DNA from 3 places in the Bacillus sp. PK6-025 genome. Region 1 is predicted to be linked to each of the others. Evidence: riboswitches for the same ligand, from Rfam matches in the RefSeq annotation. Region 1 holds a riboswitch; each other region holds the start of a gene.
What was found. A riboswitch is a leader RNA that binds a small molecule or an ion and turns the genes downstream of it on or off. The one in region 1 is predicted to bind S-adenosylmethionine.
Positions count from the first base shown of each region.

Region 2: linked by a shared signal. The riboswitch ahead of M1D67_RS21325 (5-methyltetrahydropteroyltriglutamate--homocysteine S-methyltransferase) and the one ahead of M1D67_RS06710 (methionine biosynthesis PLP-dependent protein) in region 1 are both predicted to bind S-adenosylmethionine.
Region 3: linked by a shared signal. The riboswitch ahead of M1D67_RS05030 (methionine ABC transporter ATP-binding protein) and the one ahead of M1D67_RS06710 (methionine biosynthesis PLP-dependent protein) in region 1 are both predicted to bind S-adenosylmethionine.

Region 1 covers NZ_CP096509.1:1,315,892-1,326,319, forward strand. Annotated here, with positions in the region: gene uptA (undecaprenyl phosphate transporter UptA) at 1-33, opposite strand, end outside; gene galE (UDP-glucose 4-epimerase GalE) at 129-1,115, opposite strand; gene galU (UTP--glucose-1-phosphate uridylyltransferase GalU) at 1,112-2,008, opposite strand; gene M1D67_RS06675 (GtrA family protein) at 2,025-2,420, opposite strand; gene M1D67_RS06680 (GNAT family N-acetyltransferase) at 2,586-3,005, opposite strand; gene M1D67_RS06685 (YjcG family protein) at 3,015-3,524, opposite strand; gene M1D67_RS06690 (esterase family protein) at 3,589-4,311, opposite strand; gene M1D67_RS06695 (helix-hairpin-helix domain-containing protein) at 4,423-4,878, opposite strand; gene M1D67_RS06700 (DinB family protein) at 4,890-5,378, opposite strand; gene M1D67_RS06705 (helix-turn-helix transcriptional regulator) at 5,459-6,406, opposite strand; SAM riboswitch class I at 6,534-6,650, shown strand; gene M1D67_RS06710 (methionine biosynthesis PLP-dependent protein) at 6,716-7,840, shown strand; gene metC (cystathionine beta-lyase) at 7,830-9,005, shown strand; gene M1D67_RS06720 (DUF819 family protein) at 9,050-10,240, opposite strand; gene M1D67_RS06725 (MarR family winged helix-turn-helix transcriptional regulator) at 10,412-10,428, shown strand, end outside.
Region 2 covers NZ_CP096509.1:4,167,433-4,177,860, forward strand. Annotated here, with positions in the region: gene M1D67_RS21305 (ABC transporter substrate-binding protein) at 1-378, opposite strand, end outside; gene M1D67_RS21310 (LacI family DNA-binding transcriptional regulator) at 612-1,586, shown strand; gene M1D67_RS21315 (chorismate--pyruvate lyase family protein) at 1,783-2,313, shown strand; gene M1D67_RS21320 (DUF3298 and DUF4163 domain-containing protein) at 2,412-3,095, opposite strand; SAM riboswitch class I at 3,414-3,523, shown strand; gene M1D67_RS21325 (5-methyltetrahydropteroyltriglutamate--homocysteine S-methyltransferase) at 3,597-4,727, shown strand; gene M1D67_RS21330 (glycosyltransferase family 39 protein) at 5,071-7,311, shown strand; gene M1D67_RS21335 (glycosyltransferase family 2 protein) at 7,311-8,309, shown strand; gene galE (UDP-glucose 4-epimerase GalE) at 8,340-9,332, shown strand; gene M1D67_RS21345 (hypothetical protein) at 9,539-10,428, opposite strand, start outside.
Region 3 covers NZ_CP096509.1:985,672-996,099, reverse strand. Annotated here, with positions in the region: gene M1D67_RS05050 (hypothetical protein) at 1-140, shown strand, start outside; gene M1D67_RS05045 (L-cystine transporter) at 186-1,571, opposite strand; gene M1D67_RS05040 (MetQ/NlpA family ABC transporter substrate-binding protein) at 1,698-2,516, opposite strand; gene M1D67_RS05035 (methionine ABC transporter permease) at 2,538-3,188, opposite strand; gene M1D67_RS05030 (methionine ABC transporter ATP-binding protein) at 3,191-4,192, opposite strand; SAM riboswitch class I at 4,292-4,405, opposite strand; gene cspB (cold shock-like protein CspB) at 4,709-4,909, shown strand; gene M1D67_RS05020 (ABC transporter permease) at 5,026-5,967, opposite strand; gene M1D67_RS05015 (ABC transporter ATP-binding protein) at 5,960-6,883, opposite strand; gene M1D67_RS05010 (ABC transporter ATP-binding protein) at 6,903-7,604, opposite strand; gene M1D67_RS05005 (GntR family transcriptional regulator) at 7,601-7,975, opposite strand; gene M1D67_RS05000 (hypothetical protein) at 7,980-8,747, opposite strand; gene M1D67_RS04995 (hypothetical protein) at 8,881-9,213, opposite strand; gene M1D67_RS04990 (NAD(P)H-dependent oxidoreductase) at 9,227-9,757, opposite strand; gene M1D67_RS04985 (DHA2 family efflux MFS transporter permease subunit) at 9,775-10,428, opposite strand, start outside.

The DNA of each region.
Region 1 (10,428 bases):
CCACATTAAAATATCATTCACTATGCTTCCCATTTTCGTTTTTTCTCCCTGCTTTTGATTTCATCAGCCGAACGTTGGAGCAGCCGCCGGGATGTTTCCCTGCCGCCCGCGCGGGAAACAAGCGAATCTCAAAAACCGTCCGGATGCGCCCTGTGCCATTGCCACGCGCTTTGAATGATGGTTTGTAAATCGCTGTATTGCGGCTTCCATCCGGTATCTTCCATCAGTGTCCGGCTGTCCGCCACAAGCACTGGCGGATCCCCCGCTCTGCGCTCGTCCGTTTTTGCTGCAATGCTTCGCTCTGTCATGTTTTCCGCGGTTTCAATGATTTCTTTTACGGAATGTCCGGCTCCTGTCCCTACATTATAAACATTTTGCTTCAGTCTGTCTTCATATAACCTGTCAAGAGCCGCCAGGTGGGCGGAAGCCAGATCGAGGACGTGAATATAATCCCTGATGCATGTTCCGTCCGGCGTCGGGTAATCATCTCCGAAAATGGACAGCTGCTTTCGCTGTCCCAAAGCCGTCTGCAGGACGAGGGGAATGAGATGGCTTTCAGGATCGTGATCCTCGCCGATCGCTCCGTTTAAAGCGGCGCCGGCCGCGTTGAAGTAGCGGAGGGCTGCCCATTTGACACCGTGCGTTTTCCCGACCCAGTGCAAGTATTTTTCGATCATCAGCTTCGATTCCCCGTAAGGATTGACAGGGGAGAGGGGGGCTATCTCTTTGATCGGGACGTTCTCCGGGATGCCATATACGGCGGCGGTCGACGAAAAGACGATGTTTTTGACGCCTTCCTTGATGACCGTTTCGAAGAATGCATAAGACTTGAGCGTGTTTTCCCTAAAGTAGAGCTCAGGCTTTTCGATCGATTCGGACACAAGGCTTTTGGCGGCGAAATGGATGACAGCATCGACATCATGATGTTTGATGATGGCTTTGACAAGTGCCGCATCACCGATGTCGCCTTCGTAAAAGCTGATCCCGCTGACGGCTTCCCTGTGTCCGGTAGATAAATTGTCAAGCACGACGACGGAGCGGTTTTGCTTTGTTAATTCGAGTACGGTGTGGCTGCCGATGTATCCGGCTCCTCCTGTAACGAGTACGGATGTCATTGCCATGCTCCTTTCTGCGCTTCTTTTTTTAGGACGCTTTCCAGGTAGGCGAGCAGTTTTGGCCGCATCTCGTCCCGCATAAGAGCGATTTCCGTACTCGCTTTAAAACTGCCCAGCTTGTCGCCGATATCAAAGCGGCTTCCTTCCAATTTGCGCGCATACATGCTTTGTTCCCGGCAGATTTCCCTTAGTGCGTCAGTCAGCTGAATTTCATTTCCCGCACCGCGCTTCGTTTGTTCGAGCACAGGGAAAATCGAAGGCCTCAGCACATAGCGGCCCATAACCGCGATATTTGAAGGGGCTTCTTTGACAGACGGCTTTTCCACAAGATCGTCAATTTGATATATTTTGTTCTTTTGCGCGGACGTCTGAATAATGCCGTATTTGCTCACGTCCGCCGGATCGACTGGCTGAACGCCGATTACTTCTGTCTGATATTCTTCAAATACTTCGAGCAGCTGCCGAAGCGCCGGCGTTTCTGACACCATGATGTCGTCGCCGAGAAGGACGGCAAACGGCTCATCACCGATGAAATGCTTGGCCGATAACACCGCATGTCCGAGACCGAGGGGCTCCTTTTGCCGGATATAATGAATATTCGCCATATCGGCGATGTCGCGTATCTCTTTTAACACATCATTTTTTCCTTTGGCGAACAGGTTTTGCTCCAGTTCAACAGAGCGGTCAAAATGGTCTTCAATCGAACGCTTATTTCTTCCTGTAATGATAAGGATGTCTTCTATTCCTGATTGAACAGCTTCTTCCACGATATATTGTATAGCCGGTTTATCGACAATCGGCAGCATTTCTTTCGGCTGCGCTTTTGTTGCCGGCAAAAACCTTGTACCCAAACCGGCTGCTGGGATGACTGCTTTTTTTACTTTCATGGTTATTCACTCCTGGTCTTTTTTATGAATCTGTTCCGGGTTTTTGAAACACCCAAAGCCTGTTTCCGATAAAGTTGATCGCCATTCCTGCGACTGTTGCGGACATTTTGCTGACAAAAAGGGAAAGGCCGGCTTTTTGAAAAATATACAGAAGGACAAATGTAGCGCCCGCTGCTGCAAGATTGATTATGATAAACCGGACGATTTCCGCGCCATGTGCTTTTTCCTTTACTTGAAACGTCCATGTCCGATTCCAGATATAGCTGTTTGCTACGCCTGCCGAATAGGAAAACAGCTGTGCGGCCAGATAGGGTACGCGGAGGGACGTAAGGATGAAAAACACGGCGAAATCAACGAGTGTGTTTCCGGCTCCGACTATCCCGAAACGGGCGAGTGTGGTGATGTTTTTTTTGTTCATAACGGCATTCGGCTGTTTACCTCCCGTCTATTTTGTGTAGGGCTTCGTAAAAGCTTAGAAACAACTTTAATAGACAATGTTGAATAAACGATAAACAAAAGATGAACAAACTATGAAATGTTTTCTGAGGAAAAGAAAAACCGTTCCGCTTAAAAAGCGGAACGGTTACTTTTTGACCATTTTGACATGGGGGATATTCGCATCTAAAAATTCTTCAGACACGACTTTATAGCCGTGTTTTTCGTAAAAGGGAACAGCCTGTGTCTGCGCGTTCAGCATGAATTGAACCGCGCCTTGCTTGGCGGCTTCCTCTTCAAGCGCCTGAATGATCAGGTTGCCGATGCCGAGGGAGCGGTGGCTTTTCAGTACACAGATTCGTTCAAGTTTGCCATAGCCGTCGACAAGCCGTAGCCGGCCAGCGCCGATCGGCTCTTTTCCGTCATAGATGACGAGATGTGAAGATTCCTGATCGAGATGATCCATTTCTTCTTCCGGTGATACGTGCTGCTCCTTGATAAAGACTTCCTTTCTAACAAAGAAGGCGTCTTCAAGCTGTTGTTGATTCTTCACAATGACGGCTTCCACTGGCTTTCTTCACGCTCCTAAAATAAAAGTTTCATAGACGGTCCAAGATCCGTTGTCCAATTGGTAAAGCAGGTGAAAGCGGTCGATGACTTCTTCGTGCGACGCGTCTCTCATTTTCAGCGTGCCGAGGACGTCGGAATGCTCATCATCTGACAGCTTTTGTGCGACTGTGACATGGGGAACAAACGCATATTCGGGTTTGTCTTCCAAAACGCCGCTGTACATTTTTTCATGAAGCTGCGTCAATTCTTCTGTCGGTTCGGCTTTCATATAGATGACATTATTGACAGGGGCAAAGGAACTGAATTTTGTAATCTTCAGCGTGACCGGTTTCAGCTCTTTTGAAAGTTCCCTCAGGTGTCCTACGACGCTCGCGATCTCGTCTTCGGACACTTCAAAAGGTGTTCTTAATGTAAGGTGGGGCGGAATTAAAGCGTAATTCGGGTCATAGCGTTTTCGGTAGGAATTTGCAATGTCCTGAAGTTTTTTTGATGGAAATAGCACAATACCGTATTTCATTTTGTTCCCTCCTTAAACAATTGATATGGTTTAGTATATCAAAGATGGGCCGATATACAGAGAGCTACAGCATTTTTTTAAAAGCGGGGGTGATGAGCGGCTGCCAGTATGTCCACTTGTGATCCCCGTCGAAAGCTTTGAAATCGTAGTTTGTCTGCTTTTCTTCAAGCAATTCTTTTAATTGCTCATTTGGACCGGTGAAATCCAAAATTTGATCATCAGTCGTTTTGACGGCGGTTTCTTTCTCTCCGATTTGGTGGCAAATTGAAATAAGCTGCAGGGAATCGGACTGTTTCACTTTATCGAGAACATGGCGGTCGACATAAGGTGACTGCATAATGACGTTTCCGAACATATTCGGATAGTCAAGCGCCGTCATGAGGGAAACCGTTCCTCCGAGCGAGTCTCCGATCAGCGTCCTGCCTGATCCGACTTGGTATGTCGGGTACTCACTGTCGGCGAAAGGGACGAGTTCATTTGCCAAAAAACGTTTATACGCTTCGAATTTTGACCCTTCCGGATGGTATGTAAGCCTTCTTTCCTGTACGTTTTTGTACGGAATGCCGATGATGATGCTTCTTTCGATTTCGCCGTTCGCCAGCAGTTCTTCCACCTGTCTGCTGATGCGCCCGAGGCGGAAATAGTCATGTCCATCCTGTGCGATGATCACATGATATTTGTAAAGCGGCGAGAAGGATGACGGCAAATAGACGAGAAGCTCCATTTCCTCGCCGAGCTCTTCCGAAAAAAGCTTCTTCTCCTGAATGACTCCTGTTTTCATAGCCAAGATGAATTCCTCCAGAAATAATGTTTGTGAACGTTTCCATTCATTTTAACACGAAATTCTCTTGTGAAAGAAGCGAAAAGGGCTGCCGAACTGTTCGGCAGCCGTGATTTTTTATGTCCGTTTTTTTTCGTACCAGGGCGTTGACGGTCTATCCGGAGGGTATCCGCAGCGTTCGCGGTACATTTTTCTTTCCTCTGTGAAATCCCACCAGCTTTTAGCGCTTTCGGGATCGTTGGCATAATGGACGATGCATCGCAGCGCATCTTCTGCACAAGGATCTTCCCAGTAGCCTTTCAGTTTTTCGAGGCGGATGATCAAATCCGCACCTGATTCATGCTTGATGTCGCCAAGGGAATAGTAGCCCAGGTCAACGGCGCACTGCGCCATTTTCGGCCCGATGGAAGGAGCGGTTTGAAACTGGGCGAGCGCCTTGATGTATGCGGCGCGCTCCAAAGACGAACCGAGCGTATGTGCAAGGACGGACAGATCCATATATGCCGTGTTTTTTATTTTTACCTTGGCTGTCCTTAAGTTTGACCGTTCTTTTTTTGTCAGAGGCAGCTTCATATGAACACCTTTTAAAGATACAGATCGAACATGTTGACGTCATAGCCGAGCTGTTTTAAATAATTAAACAGCTGGGCCCTGTGATGGAAGACGTGGGTGAGCGTTTCCGTCAGCCAGCGGCTTTGGGTCATCCCTTCATCAAGGTAAAACGGCTTTGTTTTTTTCGTCAAAAATTCCTCGTCGGAGAGGGAAGTCATATACGTTTGAAAAGCGGCGAATCCTTTCTGCATAGCTTCAGCCATTTGGTCAGCCGACTGCAATGCACTATACTTCTTTTCAATTCGGGAGATGGCGGCCTCTTCCTTTTCCTGCATGATAGCCATGTCGGCTTCTGGGATGGCCGTCAGATGGCTTGCCAGTTCTTTCAGGCTTCGCATGCGGTCGGCGGGCCGGTAAGACCAGTCAGATTCCTTCACTTTTTTCAGAAGATGACACGTGGAGCGGATGCCCGTCTCCATCTCGTGGAACAAATCGCTCCGCAGGGCTTGAACTTGCTTCATTTGCTTCATCCTTTCCATTTGGCTTTATTCTAAAAGTATCACCTAATCCTGACAGGCTTTGTCACGATTCTTAAAAAAAGTTAGTCGTACCTTGCTAAAATGTCAGCAGCTTTCCGTTTCAGCTGAAGCTTGATTTCTGCGGGTTCTTTGACAGTTGCCTCAGTGCCGAGGTTCCACAAAAGTTCCCCGAAATACTCAAGTTCTGGTCTGGGGAGGTTTGCATCGATCGCCCCCGTCCCGTCATCCCGCATGGTGAGGATCTTGAATAAGTCCACATCAGCCGCAGCCCGCCTGGCTCCTCTGCGTGTCAGTTCCGCTTGCAGCCGCACCGGTTCAGGGCACTCGCTCTCCGAATGTTTGATCCAGCTGAGAACCGATGGATAGGGAAGCTGGCGGGCCAGCGGGCTGGCCGCTTTTTCCGCCCGAAGGATGCGGTCGGCGCGGAACAGTCTGAACGCCTGCCTTTTAAAGCAATAGGCCGGACAGTACCAGAAGCCGTTCCAGCTGAACAAGCCGATGGGCTGGATGGATCTCTCCGCGCAATCGTCTGTTCCGTCATAAACGACCGTCAAAACGGATTGATTGATGGCTGCATCAAGAAGCGTTTCTAAATGTTCGGCGGCTTTTGGACGATGCGGATTCCAGAACACGATTCTGTCTTTCATCGCATCAATCCGCTCCTGTGTTTCCGCGGGAAGGTGGCGGTAGAACTTTTTTAAAACCATCCGCGTTTCCGCATCAAAGGGAAGCGATCCGAAAAACTGCAGAGATTGATACGCGAAAAACATAGCCGCCGCCTCTGATTGTGTAAAAAAGAGCGGCGGAAGCACAGGTTCATTCAGCAAATAATAGCCTCCGTTCGCGCCTGTTTCAGAATAGATCGGGACGCCGAGCGCGCTCAGCTCGTCCAGATCGCGGAGAATCGTGCGGTAGGAAACCCCGAATTCTGCTGCGAGCTCCCCGGCCGTAAATTTTCGTTTTGTATGAACGGTCATCATCAATTCGATTAATCGCTCTGTTTTTGGCATCTGATTCCTCCGGTTCCGTCGTTTGGTTTCATCATACCATGTTCAATATGAGGAAAGATTTAAAAATGACCCTTGAAAAATGTCTTGACTTAGGTTAAAGTAAAGAACAATCAGAAAATTGAAGAGATTCTTATCACGAGAGGTGGAGGGACTGGCCCTTTGAAACCTCAGCAACCGGTCTGCACTGACGATGTCAGTGTACCAAGGTGCTAAATCCAGCAAGCAGATGCTTGGAAGATAAGAAGAAGCGCATAATCCCCCTTCTTCTTATGAAGAAGGGGTTTTTTATTTTTAAAAGGATGGTGTCATATGACTGAACATGTACAAACAACGCTGGCGCAAATCGGCAACCGCAGTGATGAAATAACGGGAACTGTCAATCCTCCCGTTTATTTCTCTTCTGCGTACAGGCACAAAGGGATCGGGGAATCCACAGGGTTTGATTACATTCGCACAAAAAATCCGACAAGACAGCTTGTTGAAGATGCAATCGCGAAACTCGAAGGGGGAACGCGCGGCTTTGCGTTCAGTTCCGGTATGGCTGCCATTCAGACGATCATGGCTCTGTTTCAAAGCGGGGATGAGCTCATCGTTTCGTCCGATTTATATGGGGGAACGTACCGCCTTTTTGAAAACGAATGGAAGAAATACGGACTTCGCTTTTTCTACGACGATTTTTCAGACGAAGACTGTATCAAGTCGAAAATCACGAACAATACAAAGGCACTGTTTGTAGAAACGCCGACAAATCCGCTCATGCAGGAAGCTGATATTCAAAAAATCGCGCAAATCGCCAAAGAGCACGACTTGCTGCTCATTGTCGACAATACGTTCTATACACCGGTTCTGCAAAAGCCGATTGAGCTCGGCGCTGATCTTGTCATTCACAGCGCGACGAAGTATTTGGGCGGTCATAACGATCTTTTGGCGGGGCTTGTCGTTGCAAAAGGCGAAGAGCTGTCTGAGGAAATGTTCCAGCACCAAAACGCCATCGGCGCGGTTTTATCGCCGTTCGATTCATGGCTCTTAATGAGAGGGATGAAGACGCTCGCTCTCAGGATGAGACAGCATCAGGAAAACGCGCGGGAACTTGCGGCCTTTTTGGAAGAGCAGGAGGAAATTGCCGATGTTCTTTATCCGGGAAAAGGCGGCATGCTGTCATTCCGCGTTCAAAAGGAAGAATGGGTTAATCCGTTGCTGAAAAATCTCAAGACGATCTGTTTCGCCGAAAGCCTTGGCGGAGTCGAAAGCTTCATCACCTATCCGGCGACACAGACCCATATGGATATCCCGGAAGACATCCGAATTGCAAACGGCGTCTGCAACAGACTTCTGCGCTTTTCAGTCGGAATCGAACACGTCTCCGATTTAAAGCAGGATCTAAAAGCTGCGCTGGAAAAAGTAAAAGGGGAGGCGGTTCCGCATGAGTCATGAAAACTGGACGCTTGAAACAAGGCTTGTTCATAACCAAAATAAAACGGACGGAGCAACCGGAGCCGTCAGCGTGCCGATCCAGCACGCCTCAACCTTTCATCAAGGTTCTTTTGACAAATTCGGCGAATATGACTACAGCCGGTCAGGAACACCGACAAGAACGGCGCTTGAAGACACGATAGCCGAGCTTGAGGGAGGGACGAGGGGATTTGCTTTTTCATCCGGAATGGCCGCGATTTCCACCGCCTTTCTGCTTTTGTCAAAGGGCGATCACGTGCTTGTCACAAAAGATGTGTACGGCGGCACTTACCGGATGATTACGGAAGTGCTGAGCCGCTTCGGGATTGAACATACTTTCGTCGATATGACGGATTTAAATGAAATTGCTTTAAACATAAAGGAAAATACAAAAGTCATCTACCTTGAAACACCGTCAAATCCGACGCTCGGCATTACGGATATCAGAGGCGTCGTCAAGCTTGCCAAGGCGCACGGCTGTCTGACGTTTCTTGACAACACGTTTATGACCCCGGCGCTGCAGCGGCCGCTCGAGCTCGGCGTCGATGTTGTGCTACACAGCGCGACGAAGTTTTTAAGCGGACACAGCGACGTATTATCAGGACTTGCCGTTGTGAAAGACAAAAAACTCGGGGAAGAACTTTATAAGCTGCAAAATTCGTTCGGCGCTGTCCTCGGCGTCCAAGACTGCTGGCTTGTGCTGAGAGGGCTGAAAACACTGCAGGTCCGGCTTGAAAAAGCATCTCGAACAGCTCAGCAGCTCGCTGAATTTTTTGAAAAGCATCCGGCCGTCAAACAAGTGTATTATCCGGGGCTGTCTTCGCATCCGGGTGCGTCAGTTCACAGGCACCAGTCATATGGCGCCGGCGCCGTCCTTTCGTTCGAGCTGGAGAATGCAGAAGCCGTGAAAAAGATTGTGGAACGCATTTCTCTTCCGGTCTTTGCCGTCAGTCTCGGCGCTGTGGAGTCGATCCTTTCCTATCCGGCAAAAATGTCACACGCCGCTATGCCGAAAGAAGAGCGGGAAAAACGGGGGATTACCGACGGCCTTCTGCGGCTGAGCGTCGGTGTGGAACATGCCGATGATTTGCAGGCCGATTTTGCCCGTGCATTGGAAGCCGTATCCAGAGCGTTCGCCCGATCATAAAAGAAGCCGCAGACTCTTCAGGGAATCTGCGGCTTTTTTTGCGTTTAAACCAGGGTAGAAAACCATGTGCCCAAGAGGGTGCCGACATAATTGCCGATCAGATATCCGAACGTCCCGACCAGCATAACCGGAGCGACGAGGCTCTGCCAGCCTTTGGCGATCGCCATCGCCGCCGCTGTTGTCGGACCGCCGACAGATGCGTTGCAGGCCAAGAGAATTTCCTCGAGCCGAAAACGCAACAGCTTTCCTGCGGCAAGCGTTACGAGCAGGTTGGACATGGCAACCACAAACACAAATGCCAAAAGGAGCGGTGCGTTCATGAGAATGATCCGCAAGTCTGCCGGAATGCCGATCACCACAAAGAATAAGTAAATCAAATAAGTCCCGATTTCCTGTGTGCCGCGCAGCCGTTCAAAATAGCGGGGAAAGGCGATCGTCAGCAAAATTGTCAGCGTCGTCAGCAGCAGGAACTGGTCACCCAAGATAAAGGCAAGAAACTGAAACCCGCCGTCAGAAGAAAAACGCTCTTTGAAAAAGGCCGCTGTTTTTACAGACACAGCAACGATCGCGAAGGCTGTTCCGATGTTTAAAGCAATGTCCTGCAAGGACATCTCTTTTCTTTTCCAATAGGCTTCCGCCTGATTTTTGCTGCCGGCCGTCTCTTCAGGAACGCCAAAGCGCTTTTGAAACCATTTAAGCGCCGGTATCCCCATTAAAATGAAAAAAAGAAGAGCCATCATAAAATTATCCGCAACCACCGTCGATGATACATATTCACCGGGAGTTGAGAACTTCGCGGCCATCGCCGCAAAATTCACGCCTCCGCCGATATAAGAGGCACTGATCATCCCGCCGATTTGGTCAAGGTGCGGAATCTGCTGCTTAAACAGAAAAAAAGCAATCACGCTTCCGGCAGCAGTGCCCAGGGCGCTGATGCAAAAGATCATCAAAAGCCTGCCGCTTTCTTTCAGGATCTTCCGCACATTGATTTGAAAAAGCAGCAAAGGTATCGCAAGCGGAACAACATAGGACCACACCGCATCATAGACGGGCGACTCGGCCGGTAGAATCCCCGCATTTGTAAACAGCATCGATCCGCCCAGCGCCAGTACAGCCCCCGATACTGCCGCAGCCCAGCGATACCGCTGCTCCAAATAAATACTCACCGCCGCCCACACCGCAATAAACCCCCAAAGCATCCATGCATCATCCGCTGAAATGAGTGAAGAATTCATTATATTCCCCCTATTCTCATCCTATATTTTTAATTATCAGATAATTAAATAGTGTAAAACGGAATGTCCAATTGATCAATCACGAAAAAATAGTCACCATGTTGACAAAATTAACGAGAAATAGTATTGTATATTCGTCAGCATGTTGACTATATTCAAAGGAGAGAACAAATGGATACCAACAGCTT
Region 2 (10,428 bases), 1.5 Mb from region 1:
ATCCTGGTCTTTGATATACTCATCCAATGGCGCAATTACACCAGATTTCGCATAAGCCGCCGTATTCGGTCCGTCCAAAGTGATCACATCCGGCAAGGTGTTCGTTGTCAGCGCCGCGTTCACTTTGTCTTCATATCCGCCGCCGTTTCCGCTTCTGGGAATGAAATCAACTTTGGCCTTGACATTTTCAGAGGCATACTTTTTATTAAAAGCGTCCACCCGCTTTTGATAGACCTTTCCTTCTTCACTATCATCAGATACGTGCACCCACATCGTAAGCGTTTTCCCATCTTGGCTATTTGCACTTTTGCTATTGCTGCAGCCCCACATCGCAAACATCAGTAACAACGAAAAAATTCCGAAGAGCCACCTTTTCATCTTTGTCACTTCCCCCCATTTTTCATAAATCAACAGATAAAAGCGCTTTCAAGTGAATTGTATGTCAACCGGTTTCACATGTCAACCGGTTGACATATTTTTTCCCCAATTATTCATCCCGGTACATTTCTCAGAATCATGGCATTTTCTTGCACATATCAGTCCGATTCTCTAAAATAAGTGCGTGACGAGAATTGTAAGCCATTTCAGTAAACTAGCAGGGGGAAAAGGGAATGAAGCCTAGCATTCACGACGTTGCAAAAAAAGCGGGAGTTTCACCAACAACCGTATCGCGGGTATTAAATAACCGCGGCTATATTAGTGAAAAAACAAAAGAAAAAGTCTATAAAGCGATGGAAGAAATCAATTACTTTCCAAACGATTTGGCCCGCTCTTTATTTCGTAAACGAACTCATTTAATAGGGCTCATCATCCCTAACTCCAGCAACCCGTTTTTCGGCGAACTGGCCTTTCATATTGAGAGCATCTGCGCTGCCATGGGCTACAAACTGCTGCTTTGCAACAGCTTGAACCGCAAAGACAAAGAAGAAAAATACTTGGAAATGCTGATGCGAAATCAAGTGGACGGCGTCATCGCCGTGACCTACAACAGGGGAATCTTAAACTATCATCGGCAAAACCTGCCGATTGTCGCCATCGATCATTACTTATCGGAAACGATTCCCGTCATCGGCTCCAATAACTATGACGGAGGAAGAAAAGCGACAGAACTGTTAATTGCAAAAGGCTGCCGGCACATCATCCATCTCAACGGACCAATTGAGCTGAAAACACCGGCAAATCTTAGACGAAAAGCATATGAAGATGTGATGCGACAACACGGAAGACAGCCGATTACATATGAGGTTCCCTTTCATCAAAATTACCGGGAAATCATCTCAAAACTGTTTGATGAACAGCCTGCGGCTGACGGCATTTTTGCCAGCGATGACCTCATGGCCGCTACAGTCATCACCGAAGCAAAAAAACGCGGAAAAGACATTCCCGGGCTATTAAAGGTGATCGGCTACGACGGAACGGAAGCCGTTCAGTCCATCCTCCCGGAATTGACAACCATCCAGCAGCCGATTGAACTCATTTCCAAGACGGCCATCGAGATTTTGTCCAAAGCCATCGAAGGCGAATTCGATGATTTACCGCTGGAAACCTATTTGCCCGTACAGCTTTTAGAAGGAGAGACGACTTAAATGAATCGCACAAAAAAAGGAGACATTGACGTCTCCTTTTTCCATACATATCCTGATCTATCCAATTGTTAAAAATATAAAATTTACATTACTAACCTAAAATTTAACTTATTTTTCTAGACAAACGCATCTCCACATGATAAATTTAAAGACAAGTTTTCAAAAAATTCTAATTTTGGTACGGGGGTGCCTTTCATTGAGCGTAAGCCACTTTTTTCCTGAAACTCTAGTTGCTATTGTAAAAGACATGTTAACCAAAACCGATGGTTCAACAACCAAAGCGATTGAAACGCTGATCGGTGGCAAAGCCGAAATCGAAGTTTTTCAGCAAAATAATATTGATTATGACAAGCTGTCACCTGAAGAAGCGAGGCTGTTTCAACGCGATGATGACATCTTGTTTAGAACTTCCTCTTTGAAAACGGGCGATGATTATTTATCTTATAATTATGTCTATGTTAAAACAAACTTACTGCCGCCCGCCATCAAACAAGATTTGCAGGCAGAAAGGCTTCCCATCGGGAAAATCATTGCAGAACTGGAGTCAAGGCGTGAAATTTTCAGTACGGGCGACTGCCTGGGAAAACATTTCACACAACTTGTACCTGTTTCAGCAGACCGGACATATGCTTTTAAAAAATATCAGATTATCAGCGGCCGGCAGTGCATGTTCTATGTCTGCGAGCTATTCGATTTAGAAAAAATCTGCGAACGGACTGCGGGCTGAATCATGCCCGTCAGCTGCCACTTCATGAAAAGGCTTCCATAACCTCCCCATTCCTTCTTCCCTCAAAACAAAAACCCCTGCGAAACAGGGGCTGTTATTTATTGATACACCGTTTTCGGCACGGCAACGACCGGATTTCCGGCAGCATAAGGAGCGACATCGTATTGCTGGAAGACGATCGCAATGCCGTCTTTTGTGTAATAAAAAGCCGTGTTTTTACCAAGGACGATGTCTTTCTTCTTCACATCCGGGAAGAAAATGTCGCTGTGTTTTTGAATATAGTCGTAAATGTATGTTTTTGTCTTATCCATTTTCGATTTTGTATTTAAGATATCTGATAAATACACCCGCTTTTTAGAGGCAAGGTCATAGTTGAAAGAGCGGACTGCCGTATTTCCGTGCGCTCCGCCGGAGTAGACGTAATTACTTGTCAGAATGCTCAGCTTTTGGCCGGTCCGGTATTTCACTTCAAAGGACGTTTGATAATCTGTTTGGTATCCGTGCTGTTGGCCGTCTTTCTTGTTTTTTACATAATCTTTGTAGGACTGCTCAATATAACGTTTAAAATCTTTGTTGATCCTATTTTGGAGAGATTTGCTGCTTACATTTGCAACCTGCGGGTATTTCAAAGCCTTAATGTTTTTGTAAGTATGGCTCGTGACCGTCGGCTTTTTTTCATTTGCCGCGTGTGCAGAAGGAAGTGCGGCCGCACCGTACAGCGCAAAAAACAATACCCCTGTTATCAGCATACCTAACGCTTTAAACACTGTTTTTTTGTTCATAAGAACCCTCCTTAATCTGTCATTGTTTATCATACCCATTTTGAAATCAGGTACACATGATAGACCGGTAAACTCGCGAGAAAGTTTCTATTTTCGGAGATAAAAATTGAAAAATATTCTAATTCACCCTGTTCGTTCAGCACCTTGTTGACCATTTGAAAGACTGTCTTGACAAAAAATTCATACGCTGATTCGATACGCCCTCCGGTTTAACCGCAGAAGAAGAAAATGAAAAACCAAATAGTTTTTTTTAACCCATTGACATTTTTATAAAAAGTATTAATATTAAAATTATTAAAAAATTGCATAAAAAGGTTTTCCTTATCAAGAGTGGTGGAGGGACTGGCCCTGTGAAACCCGGCAACCGCTGTCTATGACAGAATGGTGCTAAATCCTTAAGAGCATGTTCGTGCTCTTGAAGATAAGGAGGAGATTGAATATATCAAGCTCTTCCTTATCGGGAAGAGCTTTTTTATGTCTATAAAGAAAGAGGGATGAAGCATGACACAATCAACCGATGTACTGAAGCAAACGCCTGGGAAAAAAATCGGACCGTACAGAGCTGATCAGGTGGGGAGTCTTTTAAGGTCTGCGCCCGTAAAAAAAGCGCGTATTCAAAAAGCGAACGGTGAAATTAGCGCTGAACAACTGCGCGAAGTCGAAAACGAAGAGATCAAGCGCATTGTCGAAAAGCAAAAAGAAATTGGCCTTAAAGCCGTTACTGACGGGGAATTCCGCAGGTCATGGTGGCATTTCGATTTTCTTGAAGGGCTTGACGGCGTAGAAGGATATACAGCGGACAAGGGCATTCAATTTCATAATGTTGAAACGAAGCCGCGCGGAATCAAAGTAACAAGCAAAGTCGATTTTACAAACCATCCGATGCTGGAAGATTATAAATTTCTTCATGATATTGCGGGCACACATACGCCGAAAATGACGATTCCGAGCCCGAATATGCTGTTTTTCAGAGGAAAACTTGGAGAAAGCCCGTACGAGGATCTGGATGAGTTCCATCACGATGTCGCGCAGGCTTACAAAAAAGCGATCCGCGCATTTTACGATGCCGGCTGCCGCTATTTGCAACTGGATGACACGGCCTGGTCGGTATTTTTCTCAGACAAAGGACATGAGCAGATCAAAGCCTTCGGCCGCCAGCCTGATGAACTGCGCCAGTCCTTCGCCAACACGATTAATGAAGCAGTTGAAGGACGCCCGGACGATTTGACGGTCACCATGCACATCTGCCGCGGCAACTTCCAGTCAACATGGGTGGCGGAAGGCGGCTACGATGCGGCTGCAGAAACGATTTTCGACGGACTCAATTTAGACGGACTTTTCCTTGAATTTGATGACGAGCGCTCCGGCGGCTTCGAACCGCTTCGCTATGTCAAACGGAAAGACTTGCAGATCGTCCTCGGCCTGATCACATCAAAATTCGGAGAGCTTGAAAACCCGGATGATATTAAGCGGCGCATCGACGAAGCAGCTCGCTTCGTCGACCTGAACCAATTGTGCCTAAGCCCGCAGTGCGGCTTTGCCTCCACAGAAGAAGGCAATCTCCTGACAGAAGAGCAGCAATGGGAAAAACTGCGCCATGTCGTCGAGATCGCAGAAGACGTATGGAAATAACACCTCATATTTGAGACATGCCTCCTGACGGCATGTCTCAGAATGTTGACAAAATCCCAAAACAGCTTTTTGTTTTGGGATTTTGTCATCCTTTCAGCGTGATTGAAAACCCTTGCAGTCTAGGAAGGCCGAGCATCGGAGCGGAGCGAATGTTGGAATTCGTGAGCACCGACGCGCAGGCCTGACAACGAATGCGGGGGTTTCTCGACACGCTGGAGACATGCCTCCTGACGGCATGTCTCTTTTTTTTTGCCCCTCTATACAATTTAAAATTCCTTCTTGATTTGTTCATAGTTTGATCATATTTGGCTTCTATAATGCTCTTTAGTGAGGTGATCGAACAATGATTAAGAAAAGGAAAATCGATATATTCCTGGTCTTCATTCTTGTATTATCTGCAGCTTTAAACTTGTACGGCATCTGGAATAGTGACACAGACAACGCCTACTATACGGCGGCCGTTGAAAGTATGACCCAAAGTTTTCATAACTTTTTTTACGCATCATTTGATCCAGCAGGCTTTGTAACAGTTGATAAACCGCCGGTTGCACTCTGGATTCAGACACTTTTTGCACTTGTGTTCGGCGTGCACGGCTGGAGCGTCGTTCTTCCTGAAGCGATTGCCGAAGTGATTTCCGTAGCACTGTTGTACTTTATTGTAAAACCTACTTTTGGCAAAACGGCGGCCAGAATTTCAGCTCTTATTATGGCGTGTACGCCGATTGCCGTTGCGGTCAGCCATACAAACAACGTCGACAGCATTCTCACCCTTTGTTTGATGATTGCAACCTGGATGTTGTTTAAAGCAGTCCGGAAAGGAAAAATCGGCTGGCTGCTCGGCGCATTCTGTATGGTCGGCGTCGGCTTTAACGTCAAAATGCTGCAAGCATACATGGTATTACCGGCATTCCTGCTGTTTTACATGATTGCAGCAAAAACGACGATTCGCAAAAAAATTGTGTCTCTTATCACAGCCTTGATCGTTCTGGCAGGCGTTTCCGTTTCCTGGGCGGTAGTCGTCGATAGTCAGCCGGAGAGTTCGCGCCCTTATATTGGAAGCAGCCAGACCAACTCTGTCCTTGAGCTGGCGTTTGGCTACAACGGCATCCAGCGTCTCACAGGCCAAAACGGTGCTGGCGGGGGCGGAACCTCCTCATCTGATCAAAATCAAAAGAACCAGCAGCAGGAAATGCCGCAGCAGCAAAGCGGCGATACCGAAAACAACTCAGACTCGACAAATGGACAAATGGCTCCGCCGAGCGGGGGCGAGATGCCTTCAGGCGGACCGGACGGCCAGCAGGGTGATGTTCAAAGCGGCGGCGGAGGTCCCGGTGGCGGCACGAGCGGCATGTTTGGCACAGGAAACCCCGGCCCTCTCAGACTATTCCAATCCGAGCTTTCCGGACAGGCAAGCTGGCTCATCCCGTTTGTACTCTTCGGCATCATCGGTTTGCTGATCACGGGCCTTCGCGGTCAACGCAAATTCAATGAAATAACGACTGAAACGATTTTCTGGATGATGTGGCTTCTGCCAGTCGCTGCATTCTTCAGCGTCGCAGGATTCTTCCACCATTACTATCTGATCATGCTGGCAGCACCGATTGCCGCTTTATCAGGTGCAGGCTGGACAGCGCTCGTTCGCCTCTATCAGGAAGAAAGCGGCTGGAAAAAACAGCTTCTGCCGATCGGAATTTTGCTGACAACCGCATTTGAATTGTATATTTTGAGTCCTTATCTCAGCGAAATCGGCATCGTCTGGAGCATATTGATCGGCGCTTTTGGCATTGTCACAAGCTGCCTTCTCATCTTTTTCAAAAAAGGAAAGTCATTCAGCTACTATGTATCACTTGCAGCGCTGCTCGGCATGCTGATCGGACCTTTCTATTGGACAACAGCAACGCTCGCTGACGGTGTAAACGGCATGATTCCGCAGGCCGGACCTAAATCCGCACAATCATTTGGCGGTGGCGGCGGAGGGAAGATGCAGAATAACAACGGCAGCGGACCTCCCAGATTCGGCAGCCAAGACGGTCAAACAGACAGTGATCAAAACAACAATAACGGACCTGGCTTCGGTCCTGGTTCAAACAGCAATGATTCTTCAACTGATACCGGTTCCGGCCAAAACAGCCAAAATCAGAACGGCGAAGGCGCAAGCGGCCGTCAACAAGGCGGACCAAGCGGCGGCAGCCCTGGAAGCGGCGAATCAGTCGATGAAGAACTGTTGAGCTACCTTGAAAAGAACAACACGGGTGAAAAATATTTATTTGCGGTCTCCAGCGCAACGTCTGCTCAATCTTACATCATCAAAACAGGTAAAGCTGTCATGGCGATGGGCGGATTCTCTGGAAGCGACCCGATTTTGACGGTTGAAAAACTTGAGAAGCTCGTCAAAAACGGCGAAGTCAAGTACTTCATGATCGGCGACGGTCGAGGCCAAGACAACTCAGAAATCACTAACTGGATTAAAGAAAACGGAAAAGAAATTTCAAAAAACGAATACAGCAGCTCTTCTTCAGATAACGATTCCCAGTCAGGCGGACCTGGCGGAAATCAGACGCTTTATAAAGTGGAGCTTGATTGATGAAAGGAAAGGTGATGAATATGCAGAGACAAGTCACATTTTCAATCGTAGTCCCTGTCTACAACGAAGCGGAAGTACTTCAAAGCACCTATGACCGATTAAAAACCGTCATGGACTCGACAGGCGACCCTTATGAACTGATTTTTGTAAACGACGGTTCAAGCGATGACAGTATTCACATGCTGAAGTCGCTTGCTCAGTCAGACCCGGCAGTAAAATGCATCAATTTCTCAAGAAATTTCGGTCATCAGATCGCCATTACGGCCGGTACCGACTATGCTGCCGGCGAAGCGATCGTGGTGATCGATGCCGATTTGCAGGATCCTCCCGAATTGATTTTGGAAATGGCGGAAAAGTGGCGCCAAGGCTTTGACGTTGTATACGCCGTCCGCACAAAGCGGGAAGGAGAAACATTTTTCAAAAAGCAAACGGCCGCCATGTTCTACCGTATTTTAAGAAAACTCACAGACGTTGATATCCCGGTGGATACGGGAGATTTCCGGCTCATGGACCGGAAGGTGGTCAATGAAATGAACAAGCTGAAAGAAAAAAATCCGTTCGTCCGCGGCCTTGTCAGCTGGCTCGGGTTCAAGCAGACAGCCGTCTATTACGAGCGCCACGAACGGCTTGCAGGGGAAACGAAGTACCCGCTCAAAAAAATGCTGAAGCTCTCGCTCGACGGCATCACTTCATTTTCCTTTCAGCCGCTGAAACTGGCAAGCTACTCAGGAATCGCGCTGTCAGCGGTCGGTTTTATATATGCCTTCATCGTCGTCTGCATGAAGCTGTTTACGACAAGCACCATTACCGGGTGGTCTTCGATGATCATTCTGCAATGCTTGTTCAGCGGCTTTATCCTGATCATCCTCGGAGCGATCGGCGAATACATCGGCCGCATTTATGACGAAGTGAAAGACAGGCCGCTATATATCATTGACGGCAAATACGGATTTGAAGAACAGCGGCGGGCGGCAGCTCCGCAGCGCCATATCATGTAGAAGATAAGAGATCCAAAAGGAGGAATTCCGATGAGCATACTTGTTGTCGGGGGAGCCGGTTATATCGGTTCCCACGCCGTTTACACGTTAATTGAGAAAAAAGAAAAAGTCGTCGTTGTGGATTCCCTGGCAACGGGACACGCAGAAGCCGTTCACCCCGAAGCTGCGTTTTATGAAGGGAATATTCGCGACCGGCATTTTCTCAAGCAAGTATTTGAAAATGAGGACATTGAAGCCGTCATGCATTTCGCAGCATCACCCATTCCATCACAGTCGAATCGCGTTTTTTCTTCTTTCAACGAAAACATGACAGGCATGGAAACACTGCTTGAGGTGATGAAAGAATACGATGTCAGCCGGATCGTTTTCGCGTCAAGCGCAGCCGTCTACGGCAATCCAGACCTGCCTGTCACGGAAGAAACCGAACCTGAGCCCGTTCACCCGCACGGCAAGGTCAAACGGATGATGGAGAAAATGCTGATGGAAGCGGAAAAAGCGTACGGCCTGAAATATGTGATCCTCCGCTCCTTCAATGCGTGCGGCGCCCACCCATCCGCCATCATCGGCGAAGACCGGGGGAGCGAAACACATCTCATTTCAAATGTTCTGCGAACCGCTCTCGGACACCTTCCTTTTGTTCACATAGATCACCCTGAAAACGGAACAGGCTTCCGCGATTATGTTCACGTGCAGGATTTGGCAGAAGCACACGTGCTCGCCATCAGTCACATGCGGAAAGGCAAGGATAGCCGAATCTACAATCTCAGCTATGGCGAAAGCTACTCCGCTGAACAAATCATCCTTGCCGCCCAATATGTCACAGGCATTCCTCTCATCGCCGCAAAGCTGACAGAAACGGACATCGATTCACAAGCAACATTTGCCGCTTCTTCTTCCAAGGCCAGAAAAGAACTAGGCTGGACCCCGAAGCACAACAGCCTGATCGCAATCATCCGCGACGCCTGGAACTGGCACTCTGCGAATCCGAATGGGTATGCGGCGGAGAAGGTGAGAAAAGGGTGAAAAATGAACTGCACCTCCTATCGTTAGATAGTGTCTAACTATGGAGGTGCGGTTTTTTCTCCATCGTCTTTGCGGTAGTTGGTGATCATCGGCAGGCCATTGAAATGTTTTTATTTGAGTTCCAAAAATGACAGAAGGCTTGTCCCAATTTTGTGGCCTACCTTTGTCAAATAAGAAAAGGACTGAATAAAAACTCTTCAGTCCCTCTATGATTCAATTCCTAAATCAACTAAATAAGCGGTTGGCTGTTGTTTGTTTTTTTGTAAATCGATTAGTACATTAACAGCTCCTGCTGTCCCAATTGTCTTCCCGTGATAGGAAATATACAAAACTACATAATCTTTATTAAAATAATGAATATTAGCTATCCTTGCATCGCCCGCATTAAAATCCATCTCTTTCGCAATTTGTTTGAAGTCAATCTTAAATTGAGCTTCATATTTGTCATTTCCTTTTAAATAATTATCCACGGTTTGTATCTGTTGAATACCATCAGCCATTACATTTGTTTCTTTTTCTTTTGCTCCGTTAATATAAACATATTTACCGTCTTCGCTCAGAATATCAGTGTCTTTAATTTTCCGGACTTTATTCGTCTTTTTTTCGAAAATGTATTTACCGAATAACTTACGATATGATCCATCCTTCGTTACATTTGAAAAAACGGATAAGTATTCCTTCAGTTTCCCAGACTCAATTGTTGCATTTAACTCATCTTCCTTGACAATCCGGTATTGTGAAAAATCTCCTTTTAAAAAAAGATAATATATTTGTCTGTCCCCGAAGTCACCATTTTTAAATTTTTCATATACGTCTACTTGTATAAGCATGCTGTCTTTGCTAACAGCTGTTAACGCCAGATGTACTTTTTTACCCTTAGCTGATGGAAACTCTATTTTTTTTTCTCCGCTTTTTGTTTTCACTTTTAGAACATTCTTTTTATCTAATGTCATTTCCGGCAGATTATGTTCAAGTTTATTGTGGATAAGTTTTTCTTTAGTTAAAAATTCAGTTGTTTTCAAATCATGTAATTTTGTTGCAGGATATTTTTTAGCTGAAAGAAAAGGTCTGTAAAAATCCTCTAGTTCCTCATCGC
Region 3 (10,428 bases), 330 kb from region 1:
GACAGTCACAGGAACATCGCCAGTCAGGCCATACGGCAAACGACCAGCATCAATCAAGCCATATGACTGCCCCGGTTAATGTCATGAACGATCAGACTGCAAACCAGACGATGTTCGATAACGACCAAAACTATTCATAAAAAACGGCCCGCACGAGCAATCAAGCTGTGCGGGCCGTTCTTCTTTTACACTTCTGCTTCAATGATATTAGTACGGTCTTGGTACGTGTCTTTTTCAAGTTCATTTGTTGCTTTGCTTGTGACAAGTCCTGACGTCATGCTGCCGCTGACATTAAGAGCCGTACGCCCCATGTCGATGAGCGGCTCAACCGAAATCAGCAGTCCAGCAAGCGCTACGGGCATATTTAACGCCGAAAGGACGAGAAGCGCTGCAAATGTCGCACCTCCGCCGACGCCTGCCACTCCGAAAGAGCTGATCGCAACAACAGCGATAACCGTGAACAAAAATGACGGCTCAAGCGGATTTTGTCCGACCGTCGGCGCAATCATGATCGCGAGCATTGCAGGGTAAATTCCGGCACATCCGTTTTGTCCGATGGACAGTCCGAAGGAACCGGCAAAGTTTGCAATGCCTTCGGGAACACCGAGGCTGCGCTGCGTTTTAATGTTCAGCGGCAAAGCGCCTGCGCTTGATCTAGATGTAAACGCAAATACAAGGACCGGAAACGCCTTTTTCAAATATGTGACAGGATTTAAACCGCTGAATGTAATGAGCAGCAGGTGAATGATGAACATGACGATCAGCGCCACATATGAAGCGATGACAAATTTGCCGAGCTTGGCAATGCTGTCGAGATCGCTCGTTGCAATCGTTTTTGTCATGATCGCCAATACACCGTAAGGCGTCAGCCTCAGAATCAACGTCACTACACGCATAATGATCGCATACACGGCATCAACCATCTTTTTGAAAAGCTCAGCTTGTTCAGGCTGTTTTCGATTGACCCCGAGATACGCGATTCCAAGGAAAGCCGCAAAAATAACAACGGCGATCGTTGATGTCGGTCTTGCTCCCGTAAAATCTAAAAACGGATTCCCCGGAAGAAGCTCGACAATTTGCTGTGGAAGTGTTTTGGCTTCCATGTCCTGCGATTTCTGTTCGAGTTCCGCCCCTCTCATTGACTCTGCCTGGCCTTGATCCACATGGACAGCCTGCAGGTCGAAAGCAAGTGCGGACGCGATTCCCACCGCAGCAGCGACAGCTGTCGTCGCGATCAAGAGGCCGATGATCAATCCGCTGATTTTTCCGATATTGTGCGTCAGTTTAAGCTTTGTAAAAGCACCCAAAATCGAGATGAATACAAGCGGCATAACGATCATCTGCAAAAGCTTCACATAGCCGCCGCCTGCAATATTAAACCAATCAGATGTCTGCGTAATCGTTTCTGAAGACGAACCATATATAAAATGCAAAGCGAATCCAAAAACAATGCCGATTCCCAGAGCGGTAAATACCCGCTTAGAAAACGAAACATGTTTTTTTTGCATCATATAAAGGAGCGCCATCAGGCCGAGCATGACGATAATATTAATAACAACAAATAATGTCATGGTAACAAAAGCACCCCCAGAATTTTTTACATTTAAAAACTATAGTACAACAAACCTGATTGGTCAAGTAGGAATTATCGATGTATTTCAATATATGACCCGGGAATCAATTGCGCGACTGACATTTTATTCGCCGATGTCTTTCAGTGGAACAAAAGTCGGCAGCTGTGCACCGTCAAACTCTTTTTTGATCAATTCAGCGGTATCGTCTGATTGGTACAGCTCAACGATCTTTTTCAAATCTTCACGGTCCCGGTCTTCTGTTCTGGCCGCAATAATGTTGATGTACGGTGTCGCTGTTTCGTCTTCCAGTTTAATCGAATCTTTGACAGGATGGAAGCCGGCGTCAACCGCTATGCCGTTGTTGATAACAGATGCAGCGACGTCGGGAAGCACGCGCGGCGTTTGCTCTGCGGCCACCGTTGTGATTTTGAGTTTTTTAGGATTTTCTTTAATCGCATCAAGCGTTCCGTTTCCGTCAAATCCGTCCTTTAATTGAAGCAGGCCGGCGGACTCCAACAGGAGCAAGGCTCTGCCCATGTTCGTCGCTTCGCTCGGAACAGCGATTTCCGCGCCGTTTGGTATATCGTCAGGCGAATCATACTTCTCGGAATAAATGCCCATCGGAGCGATGATCGTTGTGCCGATCGGCGATAGTTCAAGATTGCGTTCCTTTTTGAATGCATTAAAGTAAGATATCGTCTGAAATGCATTGGCGTCAATGTCACCGCCCGCCAAAGCCTGGTTCGGCTGAACATAATCAGAATATTTGACGATTTCAAGCTTTAAGCCTTCTTTCTCGGCTTTTTTCTTCACAAAGTCCCAGATTCTTGTATCCGTTCCGCTGATGCCGATTTTAATGGTTTTCGCATCAGAGTCTGCCGCACACCCCGCGATCACTCCCGCAAGCAGCAGTAAAATGATAACAAATGTGAACTTTTTCATCATAGCTGTCTCCCTCTCTGTTTATCTTCTTCTCAATTTTTTGGACAGAACGTTTCCGGATGTCTGCAATCCCTGCACAACGATGACGAGAATTGCAACCGTGATGATCATCGTCAGCGTGTCAAACCTTTGGTAGCCGTATGTGATCGCCAAATCCCCAAGACCGCCGGCGCCTATCGCACCAGCCATCGCCGACGCTCCGACCAATCCGACCGTTGCCACCGTAAAACTCAGCACAAGCGAACCGAGCGCTTCCGGAATCAGAAACCGGAAGATGATCTGCCGCGGAGTCGCTCCCATTGCTTCAGCGGCTTCAATGACTCCCGGATCGACTTCAAGCAGAGAGTTCTCGACGAGCCTTGCGATGTAAGGCCCCGCATAAAAAGTCAGGGGAACAATCGCTGCCGATGTGCCGATGGACGTCCCCACAATCAGCCTTGTCACCGGAATTAAAGCAACCATCAAGATGATAAACGGAACGGAACGGAAAATGTTAATGATCATATTGACAACCGTAAAAACTGCCGGATTTTCAAGCAGATGCCCCTTCCTTGTGACAACCAGCAAAATGCCGAGCGGAATGCCGATCACGCTTGAAAATAAAAGCGAGAAAACCGTCATTTGAATCGTCTGAACCAGTGCGTCAATGATTTGGTCATATGTAACAAGCATGCTTATACCTCCCTGATGCGAATGTTTTCTCTGCGGATATATTCGAGCGCCCGCCCGATTTCACCGTCTTCCCCCTGCAGTTCAACCGTCATACTGCCAAACGGAATTCCCTGAAGCTCTGTAATCGTTCCGTGCAGAATGTTGACTTCTACGTCAAACCGCTTTGCCACTTGCGAAAGAAATGGCTTCCCGGAAGATTCGCCGACAAATTGAAGCTGGTAGAGATGCTTCACATTTAATTTTTGAATCGATTCAGGTATCTCGTGGTCGATGGCTGATTTGACAAAGCTTTTGGCCGTTTCGGTTTCCGGCGCGGAAAACACGTCAAACACGCTGCCTGATTCAATGATCCTTCCTTTTTCAATGACCGCGACTTTGTCGCAGATTTCTTTTGCCACATTCATTTCATGAGTGATCAACAAAATCGTGATGTTATATTGTTCGTTGACGCGCTTCAGCAGCTTCAAAATATCGCCGGTCGTCTGCGGGTCAAGCGCGGATGTCGCTTCATCACAGAGCAGAACCTCCGGATTTGTCGCCAGCGCCCGGGCAATGCCGACGCGCTGCTTTTGGCCGCCCGACAGCTGATCCGGATAATCGCGGGCTTTATCCTCAAGTCCGACAAAATGGAGCAGTTCCGTCACTTTTTGCTTGATTTCGGCTTTCGGTGTTTTGACAAGCGCGAGCGGCTCAGCGACATTAGCGAAAATCGTCTTTGAATTTAACAGGTTAAAATGCTGAAATACCATGCCGATCTTCCTTTTAACAGCTCGAATCTCAGCTTTCGACAGAGACATCAAGTCTCTTCCGCCGACGAATACCTTTCCGGCCGTCGGTTTTTCAAGGAAGTTCACACAGCGGATCAGCGTGCTTTTCCCTGCGCCGCTGAATCCGATGACGCCGTATATTTCCCCTTTATCTACATGAAGGTCGATTCCATTGAGCGCATGAACCTTCTGTCCGCCGCTTTCATAGACCTTTTCAACGCCTTCAAATGTAATCATGATGATCTTCCTCCTCTTTTTGGCTAACAAAAAAGGCTCCCTCTTAAAAAATAAGAAGAAGCCTTAGACGACACGAAGTAAATAGAGTGGTCCGCTCTCTTCTTATCTTCCAAGCCCGTACGGCTTGTTGGATGTGGCACAGTATTCTGCTGTATGCAGAACCCGCTGCCGAGGCTTCATAGGGCCAATTCCCTCCGCCTCTCTGAATAAGAAGTGTTGATGCATGAAGTTTTACCTAACTTTACAGCTTCTTTGAAATGTTGTCAATCAGAATTGTGAAAATTTCAAAAACCCGCTTTTTAATGCTTTATTTTTCGCCCTGATTATTAAATTTCACTTTTTTTAAAAAAATTGTGTTTAGCAGTTGTAATTTCGCTTAAACACTGGTAAAGTAAAGGTAATTATTTTTGTTCGAACTATCTTTAAGAAGAAAGTTTTGTAAGAGTTTTCGTCTTGGAAGTTTGTTTTAGAGCAAGAATAGTGAATTTAAGCGTTATCGCTTTAGGAGGAAATTTCATGCTAGAAGGTAAAGTAAAATGGTTTAACTCTGAAAAAGGTTTCGGATTCATCGAAGTTGAAGGACAAGACGATGTATTCGTTCATTTCTCTGCTATTCAAGGCGAAGGCTTCAAAACTTTGGAAGAAGGCCAATCTGTATCTTTCGAAATCGTTGAAGGAAACCGCGGACCACAAGCTGCTAACGTAACAAAAGCGTAAGCTGTGAACCGCTGATCTTCATACAGGACTGCTGACCGAATGTCAGCAGTCTTTTTATATTTAAAAAAAGCCTGACGCCCGGAAAACCGGCGTCAGGCTTTTTTTGCGAAAACCGCTTATGAAGCGATGTCTCTTTTTGTGAATGCACCAAAGGCGAGCACATGAAAAACGATAAAATAGACAGCCAGCACCACAATCGAGAATCCCAGCGTCATGTCTGAAACAAGCGGAGATCCGTCAAAGTATTGAGTGAGATCAGTGTTGGCAAATAAGATGTATTTCACCCAATCAAATTTCGTTGCGAGCAAGTTTGTCACCGTTCCGCCCATTGCCAAAAGGAAAATTGAAATACCTACGGCAAGCGAGCTGTTTCTGAAAACAGCTGAAATCATAAAGGCCATTGTCGCCATCATCAAAAGCGAGATTGAATTCAGCAAATAGCTGCCGGCCAAGTGCAGCAGCAGGCTTTTTTCTTCAACTGTTCCATCGGCGTACGCCAAGTGAACCTGGCTGCCGTCGCCTGCCCCGAATAAAGCAATGCCTGTGATACCCGCGCTTGCGAACAGAATGAAAAGCAAAGCCAATGCAAAAAGCAGAACTGTAAAATATTTTGCCAGCAAAATTTTAAAGCGGCTGATCGGCCTGATGACAAGCAGCTTCACCGTTCCCCAGTTGAATTCATTCGCAACGATTCCCGCAGCCACCGTGATCACAAACAGACCGAGGAGAGGAATGGTGCTGCTCGCGTCGCTGATGAACGACAGGGCCGAATAGTCCCCGTCTTCCGGCAAATCGTGCTTGATTCGATACTCATTAATGGCGGTCAACCGTTCATAGCTTTTTTCAAGTGCCGGATTATTGACCCCTTTAAGTTGTTCTTTCATATCTTTATTTTCCTGCATCAATTCTTTTTTCCAGTCCGGGTTTTGGTCTGTCTCTCCGATCGTCTTTGTGAGAACGCCCAGCCCGATGGCAGATAACAGCAAAATCGCAATCATGACATATGTGCCTTTTCGATTAAAAATTTTGATCCATTCATTTACGATGAGATTAAACATGCTGAGCTTCCTCCTTCTCTGCGGTGATTTCCAGGAACCGGTCTTCCAGCGATTTGTTCACAGCCTTCACTTCATATAGGCGGACACCGTTGTCTGACAAGTGTTTGATCAAATCAGGCACTTCATCCTTTTGAAGGCTGAGCTCTATCCCGCCATCCGCTTCGTCAACCTTCATCTTTTTGAAGGCAGCCGCTTCCCGCATCAGAGCCTGATTGTCATCCGCTTGAATATAATAGCGCTTCTTTTCATCCTGAGCGGGTCCGTGCACATGCTGAATATCCCGGAGCTTTCCGTTCTGGATAATGGCGATCCTGTCGCACATCAGCTCCATTTCTGAAAGCAGGTGGCTTGAAACGATGACCGCCATACCTCTTTCTCTCGTCAGCTTTCTTAAATGATCGCGAATTTCCCGGATACCGGCCGGATCAAGCCCGTTCGTCGGCTCATCGAGAATCAAGAGCTTCGGATCGTGCAAAAGGCTTTGGGCCAGGCCAAGCCTTTGTCTCATTCCTAAAGAATACGTTTTGACCTTATCATTGATCCTGTTTTTCAATCCGACAAGCTCGACGATTTCGTCAATTTTCTGTTTCGTCACGCCTTTCGTCATGCGCGCGTATTGCTGAAGGTTTTGATAGCCCGTTAAAAATTTATACAGTTCCGGATTTTCAACGATCGCTCCGATATGCCGCGCGGCCTTTTCAAAATTTTCTTTTACGCTGACGCCGCACACGGCGATTTCACCGGCGGTGATGTTCATATGCCCGACAATCATCCGGATCGTCGTCGTTTTTCCGGCGCCGTTCGGACCCAGGAAGCCGAATATTTCGCCTGCCCGCACGTCAAAGCTCAAGCCGTCGATAATCTTTTTCCCCCTGATCGTTTTTGATACATTTTTTAATTCCAAAAGTGTTTCCACTGTTTCTCCTCCAGCCTTTTCAATTTTTTTCTTCAATAAACCGTTTCAGCCATTCCAAAAGCGACATTCCGGATTCCTCGCGCAGCTGTTCGACATCCTTTTTTTCTTCAATTCGGCCATTTAAGACGACAACGACCTCATCCAAAATTTGTTCAATTTCATGAATCTCATGGGTGGCGATGACGATTGTCTGCTTATCAAGCTCCAAATATGTAAGAAGGCTTTTGACGATCGATTCTCTCACCATCGGATCAAGACCGGAAAACGGCTCATCAAGCAGCACGACTGCTGCATCGCGCGCCAATGTGAGCGCGAGCTTCAGCCTGCCCCGGTTGCCTTTGGAAAGCTTGCCGATTTTTTTATCCCCGTCGATTTTCATGTCCTTTAACAGATCCCACGCTTTATTTATACGGAAATCGGAAAACTGGGTTTCATAAAAGTGAATCATATCCTTGACCCGAAATGGATCGTAGAACATATCGAGCTCTGTTAAATAGGCGATGTTCTTCGTCTCCTTTCTGGCTGCCGGCCGCCCTCCGATCAGCACCGAGCCCGAATCCGGAAACGAGAGCCCTGTGATCAGCTTCAAGATCGTAGATTTGCCGCTGCCGTTCGGTCCTGTCAACCCGTAAATTTTCCCGGGAGAAAGTGACAGATCGGCCTCTTTGAGCGCATACTCTTTGCCAAACTTCTTCGTGACATTTTTCAGCTCAATCTTCATTTGGGATCTCCTTTCTGAAGAAAACGGTCAAGTTCCAACAACATGTCTTGTTTAGACAAGCCAAGCTCTTCCATGCTCTGGACAAATTGCCCGATAACTTCCGTCCTCATCTCCCGCTTTAAATCATCGATGACTTCCGTATGTTCAACAACAAAGGTGCCCTGTCCCCTTCTGGTCTCCACCACGCCCATCCTTTCCATTTCATTGTAGGTTCTTTGGATTGTATTCGGATTTACCTGTGTCTGAACAGCCAGCTCACGGACCGAAGGCAATTTTTCTCCCGGCTTGATCTCTCCGCGAATCATTTTTTTAAAGAGCTGTTCGGCTATTTGCCTATAGATCGGCTTTGAAGCAGAAAATTCATTTGCCATTCTTTTACACCTCAACTCTTCTGTTCAGTAATTTGCAGGAGAGATAGAAGAGACAGACGCCTAAGACTGTGTAATACACCAGGAGAACACCCGGCAAATCAACTTGAGAAAATGTAACAGTCCATCCTGAATGTTCGTAATGAAGTTTGAATTCAGCCTTTAAAGAAATGCTCCACAATTTCTGCAATTCCTGGAATAAGCCGCTCTCGATGAACAGCGCCTCGATTAATCCGTAAGCACTGTAGATTAGCAAGGGAATGATCCAGCGGATTTTTTTGATAGCCGGATATTTTCTGAGCGCTTCATATACCGTCCACAGAAACATCACCCATGTGGAAAAACTGATGGAGCCTAAAAAGACAGCGATATTGACGAGAAGCAAATCTGACACGGAAAACAGACCGGCGCTGCTGGAGAGCAGAACGCTTCTGACAACCAGCCCGAAAATGAATAAAACAGCGTGGGAAATCAATTGGTATACGGCAGCTGAAGCAAGCTTTGACACCAGCAATAACGCACTGTTGTTCGGATTATATAACCAAAGCTGCGTCTTCCCTTCCAGACGGAGCTGAGCTAGGATCATTAAAGGACAAAACAGACTATGAAATAATAAAATGGTCACTAGCGCCCCAAAAAGAGCCATTGATTCGCCTGTATAATGAGCAAACCAAAAGCTTGCAATAATCGCACAAATCATGCACAGCATCCAAACCAAAAACCAAAACCTTGCCATGAGAAAATCTTTTTTAAATAAACCGCTGAAAGACCGCAAAACATATCCTCCTCTAGTCACTGTATCGGTGTACTACATCAATAGTACACCGATACAGTAAAAATCGCAATCAAATATTACAAAAAAATGCAAAAAAAAAAAGCAAACCCGCTGGTTCCCAGCGAATTTGCCTTTAATCCTGTTCCCGCTTTTTCATGGATTTTAATGCTTTTCGGTAATCCATATCGTCCATTTCCGTTTTCTCGGAATGGTTTTTTTCCTCTTTTGGATGTTGAAGTTTTTGCAGAATCGCCCGATAGGTTTGATCATTCATTTCGAACGGATCTTGCTGATCGGCTTCAACTTGCTCAGGCGCTTCTTCTTCCTGAACATGAGGAATGCCAGCTTCAGCTGCCGCGTGATCCTCATGTTCGAGTTTATCCTGTGAAGACGCCGACCGCACATTAAATACCACCAGACCGATAATGACGAGGACAGCAGCGATGATGGTCAATATAATGGTCATGTCAAATCGCTCCTCACTGTCCTGCTGTAAAGCGGTCTGTCACTTGGGCGACGCGTCTGCCTAAAGCCCGGCCCAGCTCCAGGCCTTCTTCGCCGATCAGTTCGTCACTGTCGACAGGACACGTGATGCCTGCACCGTAATAAGACCCGTATAAAGCATTTTCAGGTACATTTCCAGGCAAGCCGACGACCATCATGCCTTGATGAAGCATCGGTGTTATTAAGTTGAGCATTGTCGCCTCAAGACCGCCGTGAGTTGTCGCTGTTGTGCAGAAGACTGCGCCGATCTTATTGATCAGCTTCCCTTCCGCCCAAAGGTAGCCCAGCCTGTCGATCCAAGTTTTTAATCCGGAGCTGATTGTACCGAAATGACCTGGGCAGCCCCAGATGATAGCATCCATTTCTTCGAGCTTTCTAATATCCGCCTGGCTGACATGATCGATCAGCACGTCTGCAGCCTCATGTTCCCCTGCGCCTTCCGCAATGGCTTCAGCCAGCTTTTTCGTATGCTCGCCTTCACTGTCGTAAACAACATAAATTTTCATGTCAGAACCTCCTCATTTTAAGATTCTTTCGCTTCTTTAGGAGCCGGAAGCAATGTCAGCTCCTCCGCCTTGTTCTTCCTGCGCAGCTTGTCTTTTCTGACATCCCTCAAAAACAGGCTGAGAACGAGGCCGATGACACAGAACCCGGCCGCCCACATAAATGCGTCATTGATGCCCATGACATTCGAGTTGAGCTGAGCCTGTCCGGTCAAATATTTCACGACATATTGTTGTGCTTGTTCAAGAGATATATGCATCGATTGCGCTGTTGACTGAATGGTTGACTGCAATGTGCTCATAAATGACGGATCAGCCGTATTTGTCTGATCGGCCATTGATGCATAGTGGAATGTCGTGCGATTTGTATAAATCGTCGTGATCAAGCTCGTTCCGATCGAACCGCTGATTTGGCGAAGCGTATTCGACATCGCCGTTCCGTGGCTGTTTAAATGCTGCGGAAGCTGGTTCATGCCGGCAGTCATGATCGGCATCATCAACATGGACATCCCAAACGCCCGAATCGCATAGATCAACACGATGTGCATATACGGTGTATCGATCGTAAGCGTCGTAAATTCGTAGGTCGTCACAACAGTGATCAATAATCCGACAATCGCTAGCGGCCTTGGGCCGACTTTATCAAATAAAATTCCTGAGATCGGCGACATCAC